3 regions of the Streptomyces sp. NPDC096323 genome follow, and region 2 is predicted to be linked to each of the others. Evidence: riboswitches for the same ligand, from Rfam matches in the RefSeq annotation. Region 2 holds a riboswitch; each other region holds the start of a gene.
What was found. Region 2 has a riboswitch for cyclic di-AMP ahead of ABTX18_RS31030 (C40 family peptidase). Riboswitches for the same ligand answer to the same signal wherever they lie in the genome.
Positions count from the first base shown of each region.

Region 1: linked by a shared signal. The riboswitch ahead of ABTX18_RS30320 (M23 family metallopeptidase) and the one ahead of ABTX18_RS31030 (C40 family peptidase) in region 2 are both predicted to bind cyclic di-AMP.
Region 3: linked by a shared signal. The riboswitch ahead of ABTX18_RS33085 (LysM peptidoglycan-binding domain-containing protein) and the one ahead of ABTX18_RS31030 (C40 family peptidase) in region 2 are both predicted to bind cyclic di-AMP.

Region 1 covers NZ_JBEOSI010000012.1:149,048-154,364, reverse strand. Annotated here, with positions in the region: gene ABTX18_RS30330 (M16 family metallopeptidase) at 1-793, shown strand, start outside; gene ABTX18_RS30325 (M16 family metallopeptidase) at 820-2,202, shown strand; cyclic di-AMP (ydaO/yuaA leader) riboswitch at 2,431-2,598, shown strand; gene ABTX18_RS30320 (M23 family metallopeptidase) at 2,612-3,448, shown strand; gene ABTX18_RS30315 (GntR family transcriptional regulator) at 3,702-4,394, shown strand; gene ABTX18_RS30310 (HPr family phosphocarrier protein) at 4,576-4,857, opposite strand; gene ABTX18_RS30305 (bifunctional acetate--CoA ligase family protein/GNAT family N-acetyltransferase) at 5,030-5,317, shown strand, end outside.
Region 2 covers NZ_JBEOSI010000013.1:53,571-58,887, reverse strand. Annotated here, with positions in the region: gene ABTX18_RS31055 (DUF397 domain-containing protein) at 1-81, opposite strand, end outside; gene ABTX18_RS31050 (helix-turn-helix domain-containing protein) at 106-963, opposite strand; gene ABTX18_RS31045 (ATP-binding protein) at 1,172-1,615, shown strand; gene ABTX18_RS31040 (LysR family transcriptional regulator) at 1,655-2,572, opposite strand; gene ABTX18_RS31035 (LysE family translocator) at 2,646-3,293, shown strand; gene ABTX18_RS31030 (C40 family peptidase) at 3,327-3,800, opposite strand; cyclic di-AMP (ydaO/yuaA leader) riboswitch at 3,804-3,974, opposite strand; gene ABTX18_RS31025 (hypothetical protein) at 4,331-4,639, opposite strand; gene ABTX18_RS31020 (ATP-dependent Clp protease proteolytic subunit) at 4,647-5,282, opposite strand.
Region 3 covers NZ_JBEOSI010000015.1:78,995-84,311, forward strand. Annotated here, with positions in the region: gene ABTX18_RS33075 (NAD(P)H-dependent amine dehydrogenase family protein) at 1-707, opposite strand, end outside; gene ABTX18_RS33080 (FG-GAP repeat protein) at 818-2,311, opposite strand; gene ABTX18_RS33085 (LysM peptidoglycan-binding domain-containing protein) at 2,507-3,400, opposite strand; cyclic di-AMP (ydaO/yuaA leader) riboswitch at 3,404-3,588, opposite strand; gene ABTX18_RS33090 (ABC transporter ATP-binding protein) at 3,886-4,719, opposite strand; gene ABTX18_RS33095 (FecCD family ABC transporter permease) at 4,727-5,317, opposite strand, start outside.

The sequences.
Region 1 (5,317 bases), on a different contig from region 2:
CTTCTTCCGTACGTACTACGCGCCCAACAACGCGGTGCTCTCCGTCGTCGGCGACATCGACCCCGAGCGGACGCTCGCCTGGATCGAGAAGTACTTCGGCAGCATCCCCTCGCACGACGGCAAGCAGCCGCCGCGCGACGGCACGCTCCCCGGGATCATCGGCAGCCAGCTGCGCGAGGAGGTCCGCGAGGAGGTGCCGGCGCGTGCGCTGATGGCCGCCTACCGGCTGCCGCACGACGGCACGCGCGAGTGCGACGCGGCCGACCTCGCACTGACCGTGCTGGGCGGCGGCGAGTCGTCCCGGCTGCACAACCGCCTGGTCCGCCGCGACCGGACGGCCGTCGCGGCCGGATTCGGGCTGCTGCGGCTCGCGGGCGCGCCCTCGCTCGGCTGGCTGGACGTCAAGACGTCCGGCGGCGTCGAGGTGGCGCAGATCGAGACCGCGGTCGACGAGGAGCTGGCCCGGTTCGCCGAGGAAGGCCCCACGCCCGAAGAAATGGAGCGTGCCCAGGCCCAGTTGGAGCGCGAGTGGCTGGACCGCCTCGGTACGGTCGCGGGCCGCGCCGATGAACTGTGCAGGTTCGCCGTGCTGTTCGGTGACCCGCAGCTCGCCCTGACAGCCGTGCACCGGGTGCTCGACGTGACCGCGGAGGAGGTCAAGGCGGCCGCCAGGGCCCAGCTGCGGCCCGACAACCGGGCCGTGCTGGTCTACGAGCCGCTCGCGCCCGCCGAGGCCGCCGAAGAGGCGGACGCCGCCACCGACACCGACGCGCACGAAGGAGCGGACAAGTGACCGACGCTGCCGCGACTGGAGTTCCGATGGAGTACCACCCGCAGCCCGCCCCCGGCGTGGCCAGGCCATGGGCCTTCCCCGCGCCCGAGCGCGGCTCCCTGCCCAACGGCCTCACGGTGCTGCGCTGCCACCGCCCCGGCCAGCAGGTCGTCGCCGTCGAGATCTTCCTCGACGCCCCTCTGGACGCCGAGCCCGAGGGCCTGGACGGGGTCGCCACGATCATGTCCCGAGCGCTGTCCGAGGGCACCGACAAGCAGAGCGCCGAGGAGTTCGCCGCCGAGCTGGAACGCTGCGGTGCCACCCTGCACGCCCACGCCGACCACCCTGGCGTCCGGGTCTCCCTGGAGGTTCCGGCCTCGCGGCTGGCCAAGGCGCTCGGCCTGGTCGCCGAGGCGCTGCGGGCTCCCGCCTTCACCGACAGCGAGATCGAGCGGCTGGTGGGCAACCGGCTGGACGAGATCCCGCACGAGCAGGCCAACCCGGCCCGCCGTGCCGCCAAGCAGCTCTCCAAGGAACTCTTCCCGGCTACGGCCCGTATGTCGCGCCCCCGCCAGGGCACCGAGGAGACCGTGGCCCGGATCGACTCCGCGGCCGTGCGCGCCTTCTACGACGCGCACGTCCGTCCGTCGACCGCGACCGCCGTGGTCGTCGGGGACCTCACGGGCATCGACCTGGACGCGCTGCTCGCCGACACCCTCGGGGACTGGTCGGGCAACACCGCCGAGCCCTGGCCCGTCCCGCCGATCACCGCCGACGACACGGGCCGCGTGGTGATCGTGGACCGCCCCGGCGCTGTGCAGACGCAGCTGCTGATCGGCCGGATCGGCGCGGACCGGCACGACAGCGTCTGGCCGGCCCAGGTGCTCGGCACGTACTGCCTGGGCGGCACGCTCACCTCCCGGCTCGACCGGGTGCTGCGCGAGGAGAAGGGCTACACCTACGGCGTACGGGCCTTCGCCCAGGTCCTGCGCTCCTCGGCCCCGGGCTCCGCGTCCGGGGCGACGGGTGCCGCGATGCTCGCCATCAGCGGTTCCGTGGACACGGAGTCCACCGGCCCGGCCCTGGAGGACCTGTGGAAGGTCCTGCGGACCCTGGCCGCCGAAGGGCTGACGGACGCCGAACGCGAGACGGCCGTGCAGAACCTCGTCGGCGTCGCCCCGCTGAAGTTCGAGACGGCTGCCTCCGTCGCGGGCACCCTCGCCGACCAGGTCGAGCAGCACCTCCCGGACGACTACCAGGCACAGCTGTACGCGCGCCTCGCGGAGACCGGCACGGTCGAGGCGACCGCGGCCGTGGTCAACGCCTTCCCGGGCGACCGGCTGGTCACGGTCCTGGTCGGCGACGCCTCGCAGATCGCGGAGCCCGTCAGGGCCCTCGGCATCGGTGAGGTGTCGGTCGTTACCGGCTGACGGCTGAACTGACGGCCGCGGCCACTTCCCCTGATACCGGGGCAAAAGGAAGACCCCGACGGAGCGGACTCCGTCGGGGTCTTCCCTTTTGCCCGCTTTGCGGGAGAGGTTGCCTGTCTGCCCTGTGGGATACACGACAAAACGGCCTGTCCGTTTGGTGCGGGCAAGCGCCCCCGCCTAGCGTCGGCTCCGCTGTCCGTCACTCGTATGCCGCATCCGCGACGTACCGGGCAGTCATCGCCGAGTCCCCGTCAGGCGCGAGCCCGGGGAGCCGGGGACCCACGCAGTCCCTGGGGTGAATCGGATGCCCGCGCCTCGTACGAGGCGGGTGGATCCGTAGGAGACCTTCCTGCTCCGAACCCGTCAGCTAACCCGGTAGGCGAGAAGGAAGGAAAGGACCAGCCACTTCATGGCGTTCACCCGTGCCTCCGGGAAGCACCGTGCCCCGGGCCGTCTGACGCGCAGCGGCGCGAAGGCCATCGGCATCGCGACCCTGGCCACCACCGGCGTCATCGGCGGACTTGCCTCGCCGGCCCTCGCCGCGGACACCGAGACCCCCGCCGCCGGCGAGACCGGCCTCACCCAGGTCATCGCCATCGAGAACGTGCTCGCCGACCGGATCGAGGCGCAGGCGGACGCGCAGCAGCACCAGGCCGACGTCGCCGAGAAGAAGGCCGAGGCCGAGGCCAAGAAGGCGAAGGCCGCCGCGAAGGCGAAGGCCGACGCCAAAGCCAAGGCCGCCGCGAAGGCCGCCGCGAGGGCGAAGGCCGTCGCCCGCGCCGAGGAGGCCCGTGAGCGCGCCGCCCGCGCCGCGCGCTCCGCCGAACGCGCCCGGCTCGGCGCCTTCCAGCTTCCCGTCGCCGGTTCGTACGTGACCACCGGCTACAAGTCCAGCGGCTCGCTCTGGTCCTCCGGAAGCCACTCCGGCATCGACTTCCACGCCGCGTCCGGGAGCTCCGTCGTCGCCGTCGGCTCGGGCACGGTCGTCGAGGCCGGCTGGGGCGGGGCATACGGCAACAACATCGTGCTGCGGATGACGGACGGCACGTACACCCAGTACGGCCACCTCTCGTCGATCGGCGTGTCCGTCGGCCAGAGCGTCGGCGCCGGACAGCAGATCGGCCTCTCCGGCTCCACCGGCAACTCGACCGGCCCGCACCTCCACTTCGAGGCCCGCACCACACCCTCGTACGGCTCCGACATGGACCCGGTCGCCTACCTGCGCGCCCACGGCGTCTTCGTCTGACCCTCCTGACCCACCCGGAACAGCCGATCCCCGGACAGCCGTTCCGAAGACTCGAAGACCCCGGCATCACGCCGGGGTCTTCGCCGTCTCCGCGTACCGGAGGGCTGCACGCACCGGTGTGCCCGGGTGGCCGGAGACCAAAAGATATTCATGAATTTCCACCCGCCGTCGGAAATGCGACCGCATTGCAATAGAGTCGCAGGGCAGGCGTCGATCGGCCGCGTTTCGCGGGGATTAAGGCGGAGGTTCGGACATGCGCATTCCGGCGCATTCGGTATGCACGGCAATCCGTGAGGACATCGTCCAGGGTGTCTACGAACGCGGCAGCCGACTCACCGAGGAGGTGCTCGCACGCCGGTACGGGGTCTCCCGCGTCCCGGTACGGGAGGCGCTGCGCACCCTGGAATCCGAGGGATTCGTGGTCACCCGCAGGCACGCCGGAGCCTGCGTCGCCGAGCCCACCGAGCAGGAGGCCGCCGACCTCCTGGAGGTCCGGACGCTGCTGGAGCCGCTCGGCGCGGCCCGCGCCGCCCACCGCCGCACGGACGCGCACCTCAAGGTGTTGCGCGGCCTGGTGAGGCTCGGTCAGGAGCGCGCCCGCCGGGGCGAGGGCGAGGACCTGCGCTCCCTGGGTGGCTGGTTCCACGAAACCCTCGCGCAGGCCTCCGGCAGTCCCGGTCTGATCGCGCTGCTCACCCAGCTCCGGCACAAGACCGCCTGGATGTACACGATCGAGCAGCCGGCCCGTCCGGCCGATTCCTGGGCCGAGCATGGAGCGATCGTGGACGCCGTGGCGCGCGGCGACGCGGAGAGGGCGAGGGCGCTGACCGCCCAGCACGCCGAGCGGGCCACCGCCGCGTACCGGCTGCGCCGCCCCGGCCGGCCGGACGCCGCCCGGGTGAGGACTTCGCAACATGTCGTAAACACCCCGAGCGGCCGGCATTAACAATTGCGCCGTATACAAAGAATAGGCATTCCGCAGGGCTTTCTTTTCGCTGCCCGAATTCATTGATGGCGGAGCCGTGCGGTGACGCGAGCGCATGTGTCCGTACGAAAAAGCCGCGGCTCCCCGTCAAGGGTGCCGCGGCTCTCGCGCGGGAATTCCCGCAGTGCGTGACCCGACGGGATCAGACGGTCTCCGGAAGCTCGTCGAGCCCCTCGGCGACCAGCTTGGACAGGCGGTCCAGGGCGGCTTCGGCGTTGTCCGCGTCGGAGGCGAGCACGATCTCCTCGCCGCCCTGCGCGCCGAGACCGAGCACGGCGAGCATGGAGGCCGCGTTCACCGGGTTGCCGTCGGCCTTGGCGATGGTGACGGGGACGCCGGAAGCCGTGGCGGCACGGACGAAGATGGAAGCGGGGCGGGCGTGCAGGCCCTCGGCCCAACCGACGTTGACGCGGCGCTCAGCCATGGTTCTGCCCTTCACGAATCAATGGTTGTCTAGACCAGTCTCTCATGCAGTGCGCGATGCTCCGGCCGACCCGCCGCCCCCTTCCCACCACGCCGCACCGTCGCCCGGCAACCCTCACACTGCCCCCGCCCCGGCACCCACGCGACCGCTGGCGGAGCCGTACGCTTTGGCCATGCAGCCCTCTCCGGAGCAGAGTCCGCATCACGCCTACCCCGATCACTGGGAGGCGGACGTGGTGCTCCGCGACGGCGGCACCGCGCGCATCAGGCCCATCACCACGGACGATGCCGAACGGCTGGTCAGCTTCTACGAGCAGGTCTCCGACGAGTCGAAGTACTACCGCTTCTTCGCCCCCTACCCCCGGCTCTCCGCCAAGGACGTCCACCGCTTCACCCATCACGACTACGTCGACCGGGTGGGGCTGGCCGTCACGGTGGGCGGCGAGTTCATCGCCACCGTC
Region 2 (5,317 bases):
GGTCTCCACGCAGTTGTTCATTCCCGTGCTGCGGCTGCTGCGCCGCCAACGTAACGCGTGCTGTGCGAGGCCATCCGGCATGACGCCCCCCTCGGGCAGTCAGGGTCACCGACCGTCGCTCATTGCGGCGATCAGGTCCAACGAGTGCTCCGGCGACAGCGCGTGTGCCTGCAAGGTGCGGAAGGCCGAGCTGTACGCCTCAAGGTCTTCTTTCCGCTCCAGGTAGAGGCTACTCGTCAAATGGTCGAGAACGACCACATCCAGATCAGAGGTGTTCGGAAAGGAAAAGATAACGAAAGGTCCGGTGAGGCCCACATAGCCGCCCACCGAGAAGGGCAGCAATTGGAAGCACACGTGCGGGAGTTGGGCCACCCGGCTGAGGTGCCGCAACTGCTCCCGCATCACCCGGCGGCCGCCGACCCCGCGTCGCAGTACCGCCTCGTCCACCACCGCGCTCAGCCTCAGCGGAGGGTCGCTCCGCAGGACTCCCTGCCGCGCCAGCCGCACTTCCACCAGCGAGTCCAGCTGTCCGACGGGCAGTCCGTCGAGTGAGGCCCGGGTCACCGCGCGGGCGTAGTCGGCGGTCTGCAGGAGACCCGGCACCACCGACGTCTCCAGGGTGCGGGCGGTGCGCGCCTGTGACTCCAGGCTGATGAAGTCGCGGTACTGCGGCGGGATGAGACCGCGGTACGCGTGCCACCACCCCGCGCCCCCACCGCCCGCCGAACCCGCGAGCGCCTCCAGGACCTCGCGCAGCGTCGGGTCGTCCGTGCCGTACACGTCGAGCAGCCGGGCCACATCGCGGGGCCGGACTCCGCTCACGCCGGTCTCGATCCGGCTGACCTTCGACTGGTGCCAGCCGAGCAGACGAGCCGCGTCCCGGCTCGTGAGTCCCGACGCGTGACGCAGACTCCGCAGCTCCTCCCCGAGCTTGCGGCGTCGCACCGCGGGGCCGTGCCGCATGGGGCGCCTCCCTCCCACTCCCGCCGAGCGGACAGTGTGCCGCCCTTACGGGGCATCCGGGGCAGAGTTCACCGCTTTGAGCGACAGATATATGCATATCTTGGTGGATCGTCGTTACAGAAGGCAGCATCAGTGGCAATCTGGCGCGAAGCACAACCCGGACCATCGATCGCGGGGTCGCTTCCGGGTGGGAAAGGGACGGCTCGCCATGGCAGACCATCAAGAAGCAAGCGTCACTCTGCCGAGCGAGCCGGTCTCGGTCTCCGCGGCCCGGAGGTATGTGGCACAGGTACTGGCCGAATGGGGACTGCCCGCGGGTACGGACACGGGCGAGACCGTCCGGCTCATCGTCTCGGAGCTCGCGACCAACGCGGTCCAGCACACCTTCGGACAGTCGCCCACCTTCACCGTGGATCTCCGCCTGGAGCGTGAGGAGCAACTGCGCCTCGGAGTGACGGACAGTCACCCCCGTCGGCCCCAGCGGCTCCCGGCGGCCGTGCAGCAGGACAACGGCCGCGGCATGGTGATCATCCGCTCGCTGGCCAAGGAGTACGGGGGCCGGCTGACCGTCACCCCCACCCCGGACGGCGGAAAGACCGTCTGGATCGCGCTGCCCTGGCACGTGCCCGTATCCGTACCCGTCGAGCACTGACGCGCCTCCGCCCCTGCCCGGCGAGCGCCGCACTCGCCGTCACTGTGACGCCGCGGCCCGCCCGAATCCGCTGCGCAGCAGAGCCCGCAAGGTCGCCGCCGCGGCGCTCGTACGGTCTCCGCGGTGCACCACCGAGATCGTCCGGCGGAACGAGGCCGGATCCAGCCGGCGGACGGACAGCGGCGTCGGCGACATCGCGGCCACCATCTCGGGAACCACCGCCATTCCGATGCCCGCACTCACCAGAGCGCACACCAGCGCATAGCCGGGGGACTCGCAGACCACCGCGGGCAGCGCCCCCGCCTCGGCGAGTGCGCTCTCCACCCCGCGACGCGGCGGATGCGTGGGCGCGCTGCTGATCAGGGGCCGGCCCGCGAGCTCCGTCACCGGGAGCCGCCCGCTGCCGTCGGCCAGAACCTGCCCGGCGGCCGTGATCAGCACGAGTTCCTCGACCAAAAGCGGCTCGGAGACGACACCCGGGGGCGGCGGCGACGCGGGGGCGGGCTCATAGGCGTGGCTCAGGGCCAGATCCACCTCGCCGGCCGCGACCGCGGCCACCCCGCCCGGCGGCTCGTAGTCGGTGACGACCAGTTCGACGTCCGGGTGCGCCCGGCGGAACGCGCTCAACACCGGGGGCAGCAGATGGATGCCTGCGGTGGTGAAGGTGCCGACCCTCAGGCGTCCGCCGGAGAGTCCGGCCAGGCCCGCCAGTTCGTGGCGGGCCTGCTCCATCTCGTCGAGGACCCGCCGTGCGCGCCCCGCGAGAAGTTCGCCCGCCGCTGTCAACCGGGCGCCCCGGTGATGCCGTACCAGCAGCGGCGCCCCCGCCTCCCGCTCCAGTTTGGCGAGCTGCTGGGAGAGCGCCGGGGCGGTGTAGCCCAGGCGGACGGCGGCCCTGGTGATCGAACCGGCCTCGGCGACCGCCACCAGCGCCGCCAGCCGTGTGGGGTCGTACATTAAGCGTTCCTTTTGGCAGGCCCTAGAGATTGCAAGTACATGCTAAAGGCTCTCCAGGTCCAGAGTGGAGCCCATGGACACCCAACTGACCGCCTTCGTCGGAGTCGCCGCTGCCATGGTCGCCCTGCCGGGCGCGGACTTCACCGTCGTCGTACGCAACGCCCTCGCCTCGCGCGCGGCGGGGGTGGCGACGGCCCTCGGGGTCGCCGGGGGTCTTCTCGTCCACACCGCGCTCGCCGTGGCGGGCCTGGCCGCCGTGCTCGTGGCGGTGCCCGCGCTGTTCCGCACCGTCCAGGTCCTGGGCGGTGCGTACGTGCTCTACCTGGGCCTCAGCGCCCTGTACGCGGCCCGGCGGCGCGGCGCGCAGGGGGCGGAGGCCGGGCAGGACAACGGGCACGATGAGCGGGCCGCGAGGGGAACCGGGCGCGCACTGCGCCAGGGGTTCCTGACCAACGCGCTGAACCCCAAGGCGCCCGTACTCTTCCTCAGCCTGCTGCCGCAGTTCGTCCCGGCCGGGGCCGCCCCCCTGCCCAGGACGCTGCTCCTCGCCGCGATCGTCGTGCTGATGGCGCTGATCTGGTTCCCGGCCGTGGCGCTCCTGGTGGACCGCCTCGGCCGGTGGCTGCGCCGGCCGCGTACCGCCCGGGCGATCGAGGGCGGCAGCGGCGCGGCACTCACCGCACTGGGACTCGTCCTGGTGACGGGCCCGCTGCTGCACTGACGCGGGCGCGCGCTCGGGTACGGGGGAGTGGCTTCAACGGACCCGTCCGTAGGAGACGCTCCTCGTCCAGATCTTCTCCAGGCGGACCACGGCCCCGGTCTTGGGCGAGTGCCAGATCTTGCCGCTGCCCGCGTAGATGCCCACGTGGTAGATGCTGCGGCCGGAACGGAAGAAGACCAGATCGCCGCGCTGTCGTTGGGAGGGCGAGATGTGGCGGGTCTTGTTGTACTGCTGCTGGGCCGTGCGCGGGAGTTTCTTGCCCGCCTTCTTGAACGAGTACAGCGTCAGCCCGGAACAGTCGAAGCGGCTCGGTCCGGTGGCGCCCCACCGGTAGGGCGCCCCCTTCTTCGACGCGGCGATGTTGAGCGCCTTCATCGAATGCGTCGCGGCCTGGGCGTCGGTCGCGGCGCCGGGAACGAACAGCGTGCCGCCGACGGCGGCGAGAGTCATGGCCGAGGCCGTAGTGGCCCGGGCAAGCAGAGACGGGACATGAACCTGCGCAGTCATGCGCAACCCTTCGTCAGCCGCCTGTGAAGGATGACCTGTCGGGTTCGGGCCGGCGAAGTGGCCCGGCCGCATACGCGGCTTCACCCCGAGGGTCGGCCGGAAATCCGGTCGGCCCGTTGTGCTGGGTCCTCCACTCCTGCCGATCCACTCCTGTCGACCAGGCATCCGGACGGCGGCAGGACTCGGCGTCCGCCCGGACCGCCCCGCCGCGGTGGCGGGGGCTTGTCGTCCCAGGGATCTTGACTCACCGCGTGCCGGATTTCCGAGGTGAAACGGCGATATGTGACCCTCGTCACGAATGACCTGTTCGGGTGGCGAGATGCCCTCCGGGGCGCTGTCGCCATGCGTCGACCGATGCCGTACCAGCGACGTAACGGCAGATCTCACCCACGGTCCGGCTCGAAAGCGCAAATCGAGCTGTCCCTCGTGCGAAGTAGCGCCTACGCCGAACGAGGGAGAGAATTCGGTCGCCGCGTCGGGCGTGTCGGCCGACGGGCTGATCAACGTCGGGCGTGCCGCCGACAGACCGGTCAACTCGGCGGGTCGGGCGGCAGGGCGACCCGCCGCGAGCGCCGCTCGCCGTCGAGAACACGCAGCGCCCTGGTCAATGTGGCCGCGTGGATCCGGGATTCGCCCCGCTCGTGCATCAGTGCGAGCGCGTCCCGCAGGGCGGCCGCGTGCGAGGCCAGCGCCTGGGCGGCGCGCAGGGCGCTGTACGTGTCGCATCCGTGGGCCGGATTGATCCGGCCCACCTGGTCGAGGACTTGCAGATAGCGGTCGATGAACTCGCCCTCCGCGCGGGTCAGGGCGGGCAGTGGCGCGAACTCCGGTGGCTCCATCGCGGATTCACCGCGCCGGGTGCGGCGGGACGGACAGTCCGCGGTTCTGCACGATGTGGTCGATCAACCCGTAGTCCTTGGCGTCCTCGGCGTCGAGGATGAGATCGCGCTCGGTGTCCGCGGTGATCTGCGCGGCGGTGCGGCCGGTGTGACGGACCAGCATGCCGGTCAGCGTCTCGCGCATCCGGTCCAGTTCCCGGGCCTCGATCTCCAGGTCGGACGGCTGCCCCTGTACGGGCTCGGCGAGTTCGGGCTGCTGCACGACTACGCGGGCGCCCGGCAGGGCGTGCCGTCGGCCGGGCGCGCCGGCTGCCAGGAGCACGGCCGCGCCGGCGCCTGCCTGGCCGAGGCAGAAGGTCTCCACCTCGCAGGTGAGGTACGCCATCGTGTCGTAGATGGCCGTCATGGCCCCGAACGACCCACCCGGGGAGTTGATGTAGAGCTGGATCGGCCGGTCGGGCGCGTCGTGTTCCAGGTACATGAACTGGGCCACCAGGTCGGTGGCCGCCGTGTCGTCCACGGGCGTGCCGAGGAACACGACGCGTTCGGCCAGGAGCTTGGAGTAGGGGTCGAGCGTGCGGGTCCCCTGGGACGTGCGCTCGGTGAACTCGGGCAGTACGTAGCGGGCAGCGGGGCGGTGCATGGCGGGCCTCTCCTCCGGGGTGCGGCGGGGCCGCG
Region 3 (5,317 bases), on a different contig from region 2:
GTGGTGACGGTCTCCTCGAGCGGCCGCCGGGCCATGGTCTCGCGGATGTCGTCGAGTTCCACGCCCAGGGCCCGCGCCATCAGCCGTATCTGGCCGCCCCACACCATGGTCGGGACGGAGTCCGCGAGCATGAGGGGCTCGTACTCCATGGGGTGGCCCATGCCGATCAGGTGGCGGACCGAGTCGGGCTGGTCGTACGTGGAGTAGTCGAAGATCTCCTGGCAGCGGATCGCGTCGACCGTGGTGCCGAGTCCGCTGATCAGCAGGGGCAGTACGTCGTTGCCCCAGCCGGGGTCGACGCCGGAGACGAAGAGCGAGCCGCCACCGCCGGCGACGGCGGCGAGCACCGGTTCGCGCAGTTCGGGCGGGGCGCCCCGCTGGTCGTAGAGCGCGTACAGCGCCGGGGTGACGACGACGGCGCCGCCGGCCACCGCCCTGGTGATGTCGGCCAGTGCCTCGTCGGGGCGAATGTCTCCGGAGGCCGCGTACACGACCGCACGGGGGGCGGTGGCCAGCACCGCGTCGATGTCGTCGGTCGCCGCGACGCCCAGATCGCGGTCCAGACCGGCGAGAGCGCCCGCGTCGCGGCCCGCCTTGGCGGGGTCGTGGACGAGTACGTGCGCGAGTTTCAGGGCCGGATGGGCTTCGACCGCGCGGATGGCCGCGCGGCCGACATTGCCGGTACCCCAGACCACCGTGGAAATCATGCGGCGGAGGGTAGCGCGCGGGAGGAAAGGTTCATAGTGCCATCGCGCACCGGGTTCGGAGCGGGCCGGGGCGGGTCCCGCGGCCGCCCCGGCCCGTTCTGCCGACGCCCTTACTCGTCGATGGCGGTTCCGTATCCGGCGCCCGCCTTCGCCCCGCCGAAGGGTGCGGCGTTGAAGGTCCACGAGCCGGCGGCCGTCACACCGCCCGAGCCGGCCGAGAACACCCAGACCACACCGTCGCCGGCGTCCTCACCGGGCGCGGCGGACAGCAGACCGAAACGCCCGTCCTTGTTGGGATCGGTCAGCCGCACCTGGCCGCCCCAGCGGTCACCCTTCTCGGGCACGCCCGGCACGTTCACCGAGTTCTGGTCCCAGGACGCGGCGCGGTTGGCGGTGAGCCCGTCGGCCGCACCCCGCAGGACCCATACGGCTCCCGCGTCGGCGACCGTGCCGATGTCCTCGCCGGGGGCGCCGACTGCCACGTCCGCGAATCCGTCCCCGTTGGTGTCCGCGACGGAGAGGTCGGCGCCCCATCCGTCGCCGGCCTCCGCCGTTCCGGGGACGCCCGCAGTGTCCTGCGTCCACCACACGGGCGGGGTGCCGGAACCTTCGGCGCCGACGGGTCCGTCTCCCTGGCTGCCGTAGTAGACACCGACGACACCGCCGGTCGTCGACTCGCCGCCGTCGTCGGGGCTGCTGGGCTCCCCGGTGACGAGGTCGTCGTAACCGTCCTTGTTGATGTCGCCGGAGGCGACGGCGGGGCCGCCGCGCAGGTCGTGGTCGTAGCGGAGTCCCTGGACCTCGCCGAGGAAGACCGCGGACCAGCCGTGTCCCGGTTCCTCGCCGATGGTGACGCCGGAGATGACGAGGTCGGCGAGACCGTTGCCGTCGTAGTCGCCGGTCGTCATCGCCCGGGGCACGATCTCCCGCCCCGGAGTGCCGGGGATGAGGCTGCTGCGCGAGTCGGGCGCCGGCGACGCGGCCTTCCGCCGGGCCGCCGCGTCGTACTGGTAGAGGCTGAGGTCGGTGCGGTCGGTCACGGCCAGCTGGTCGCCGGGGATGTCGGGGCTGAAGTGCGCCGCGGCGAGCGCGCCGCCGAACCTGGCGCCGGCGACGGGCTCCTCCGCCTGCAGCCAGTCGCTGACCGCGCCGGAGAGCCCCTTCGCCGAGCCCCACAGGACGACGACCCCGCCCGCGTCGGTCACCGGTTCGAGGTTCTCGCCCGGGATGCCGACGACCGCGTCGTCGTACCCGTCCCCGTCGAGGTCGCCGGAGGCCAGGGCGCGGCCGAAGCCGTCGCCCGCCTCGGCGGCGCCCGGCACCCCGGTGGTGTTCTGGCTGAGCACGGCGCCCCGGCTGGTGCCGATGCCCGCCGGCCCGCCGTACTGCACGGTCACGTAGCCCGCGCCTTTCTTGCCGCCGACGGTTCCGCCGGGGGCGCCGGTGAGCACGTCCTCGTAACCGTCGCCGTTGAAATCGGTGTTGCGGTCGTTCGCGTGCGTTCCGCCGGGGGTGCCGGCGTAGGCGGAGGGCGCGGCGATGGCTGCCCCCGCGATCAGGAGGAACGAGGCCGCGGCGACGGCGGCCGAACGGTAGGTGCGCACGAGCGGCTCCTCGGATCAAAGGCGACCGGGCGAGAGGAGGGGACGCCGGGAAGAGCCCGTTACCCTCCTGGCGCCCTGTTTGACCGGCACCGTGGCACAAAGGTTGTACGGCATGGCAAAAGGGGTGGAAGGGAGCCGTTCAGCTCCCTTCCACCCCTGCTCTACGGCTCCGCGTGAGGCGGGACCGCGGTGGGATCAGTAGGCCCCGAAGACGTTGTCGATCGAGCCGTACTTGTCGGCGGCGTAGTTGCACGCGGCGGTGATGTTGGCGACCGGGTCCAGGATGTCCAGCGAGGTGCCGGGCACGTGGTACGCGTCGAACGTGGGCTGGATGACCTGGAGCAGGCCCTTGGACGGGATGCCGGCGGCGGCGTTCGAGTCCCAGTTGTTGACGATCTGCGGGTTGCCCGAGGACTCGCGGATGACGTTGCGGTAGATGCCGTCGTAGCTGCCGGGGATGCCGTGCTCGGCCATGACGGCGAGGGACTCCTTGATCCAGCCGTCGAGGTCGTCGGTGTACGCCGTCGCGGTCTGCGCGGGGGCGGTCTCCGCCGGGGTCGTCGCGGCGGTCTGCTCGGCGACGGGCGCCGCCGTCCGCTCGGAACGGTCGGCGCGGTCGGCGCTCTCGGCACGGTCGGCCGACGGCTGGGAGGCGCTGCCGGACGTGGTCTCGGCCTTGAATTCGCTCTTGGTCGCGGCCTTGGGGGCGGCGGCTGCGGACTTGGCGCCAATGGTCAGCTTCAGGCCGGGGTGAATCAGGTCCGGGTTGCCGCCGACCACGCTGCGGTTGTCCTTGTACAGCCGCTCCCAGCCGCCGCTGAGGGAATGCCCGCGGGCGATCTTGGAAAGCGAATCGCCGGAGATCACGGAATAGGTGGTGGACTCCGCCTTCTGCACGGCAATTTCCTTGCCGGCGACGGAAGTCGGGGCTACGGCCTTTTCGGCGGCGACCGACGTGGCCGGCGCGGCGGAGGCCGATCCGGCGGCGATCAGGGGGAGCGCGAGAACGGCTCCACCAGCGCTCACGGCGATGAAACCGCGGGCCAGGGAGGTGGACTTGGAACGACGGTGCTGACCCTTGATGGGCATGGCGCTTTTCCTCTCCGCCGCCTGCGAGGTGAGCTGTCGGGTTCGGACTGGAGATGTCCGGCCGCACATGGCGACTTCACCCCTAGCCGCTCCGGATTCCGGAACGGCGGCAAACCTGGGTCCCCCGCTCCTGCCGTACGTGAGTGGTCGGGTTACCGGACGGCGGCAGGATTCGGCGTTCCGTCCGGATTGACCGTGACCGTAAGCGAGAAAGGCAGGGCATAACAAGCCCGGAATTACTGATCACAATTGCCGCGCAAGATCAATCAAAGGAAATGTGCGACGCCGGTCACACCGGAGCGGGCCAACTTTCTTGGCGCGACTGGGAACCCGCGCTTCCGGTTCTGCGTCGGGGGCGGGAAACGTGACGCTGGCCACTGTGTCCGAAAGGGGCGATTTGTCAGCTACTCAGCAGCTATGACCTGCGGAAACACGGCCCCCATTGGGCATTCCCGATCTTCCGGAGCAAACGGTCAATCAGGACATTACGCAGCCGGTGTCGGTTGCACGGCCGCGTGGGCCCGGCTGCGGGGCACCACGACGGGTGATCCGTCACCCGGGGCGGCGAGCACGTCGGCATCGATCGCGTACAGCTCCTTCACCAGGGCCTGGTCGACCGTCTCGCGGGGGGCGCCCCGGGCGATGACCCGGCCGCCCTTCATGGCGACGAGCAGGTCGGCGTATCGGGCCGCGGCGGCGAGGTCGTGCTGGACCATGACGACGGTGCGGCCGGCAGCCGCGACCTCGCGGACGAGTTCCAGGACCTCGACGGCGTGCCCGAGGTCGAGGGCGCTGGTCGGTTCGTCGAGCAGGACTACCGGGGTCTGCTGGGCCAGGACCATCGCGAGCCAGCAGCGCTGGCGCTGGCCGCCGGACAGCCGGTCGACGCGCTCGGCGGCCAGGGCTGTCGTGCCGGTGGCCTCGAGCGCGTCGCGTACCGCCTGCTCGTCCTCGCGCGACCACTGGCGCAGCAGCCCCTGATGCGGGCTGCGGCCGTAGCGCACGAGGCCGGCCACGGTGACCGCCTCGGGGGCCCGCGGCGACTGCGGCAGCAGGGCGACATGGTGGGCGGCCCGGCGCCGGCCGGTCTCCCAGATGTCCGTCCCGCCGATCAGGACCGTGCCGGACGCGGGCCGGTGGAGGCGGGCGACGGTCCGCAGCAGGGTCGACTTCCCGCAGCCGTTGGGACCGACGATCGCGACGACCTGTCCGGCGGGGACGGAGAGGGAGACGTCCTCGACGACGGGACGGCCCGGGTATCCGGCGTGCAGGCCGGATACTTCGAGGCCCGCCTTCGTGCCGGTCGGATGCTCGGTCATGTGCGGCTCACGCCTTTCCGGCGGCCGGGTCGGGCCGCAGCAGTACCCACAGGAGGAAGGGGCCGCCGAGGACGCTGGTGACGACCCCGACGGGAAGCTCGACCGGAGCGGCGACGCGTCCGATCGCGTCGGCCGCGGCGATCAGCGCGGCTCCGGTCAGCGCCGAGCCGGTGACCGGGACACGGGTGGGGCCGGTCAGCCGCTGGGCGAGGATGGGCGCCGCGAGGGCCACGAAGGCGATGGGGCCGCCGACACCGACCGCCGTGCCGGCCAGCAGCACGGCGAGGACGAGCGCGACGGTACGTACCCGGCCCAGGTCGACGCCGAGGGAGGCGGCCACCTCGTCGCCGAGGCGCAGCAGTTGGAGGCGGTGCCCGGCCGCCAGCGCGAGGGGGACGAGGAACAGCAGTACGCCCCCCAGCGGTACACCGGCGTCCCAGTCACGCCCGTTGAGGCTGCCGACGGCCCAGAGGAACACTCCGCCCGCCGTGTTGTCGTTCTCGCGCGACATGATCAGGTCGCTCACCGCGCCGATGAAGGTGGAGACGCCGATCCCGGCGACCAGCAGCCGGTAGCCCGCGCTGCCCGCCCCTCCGGC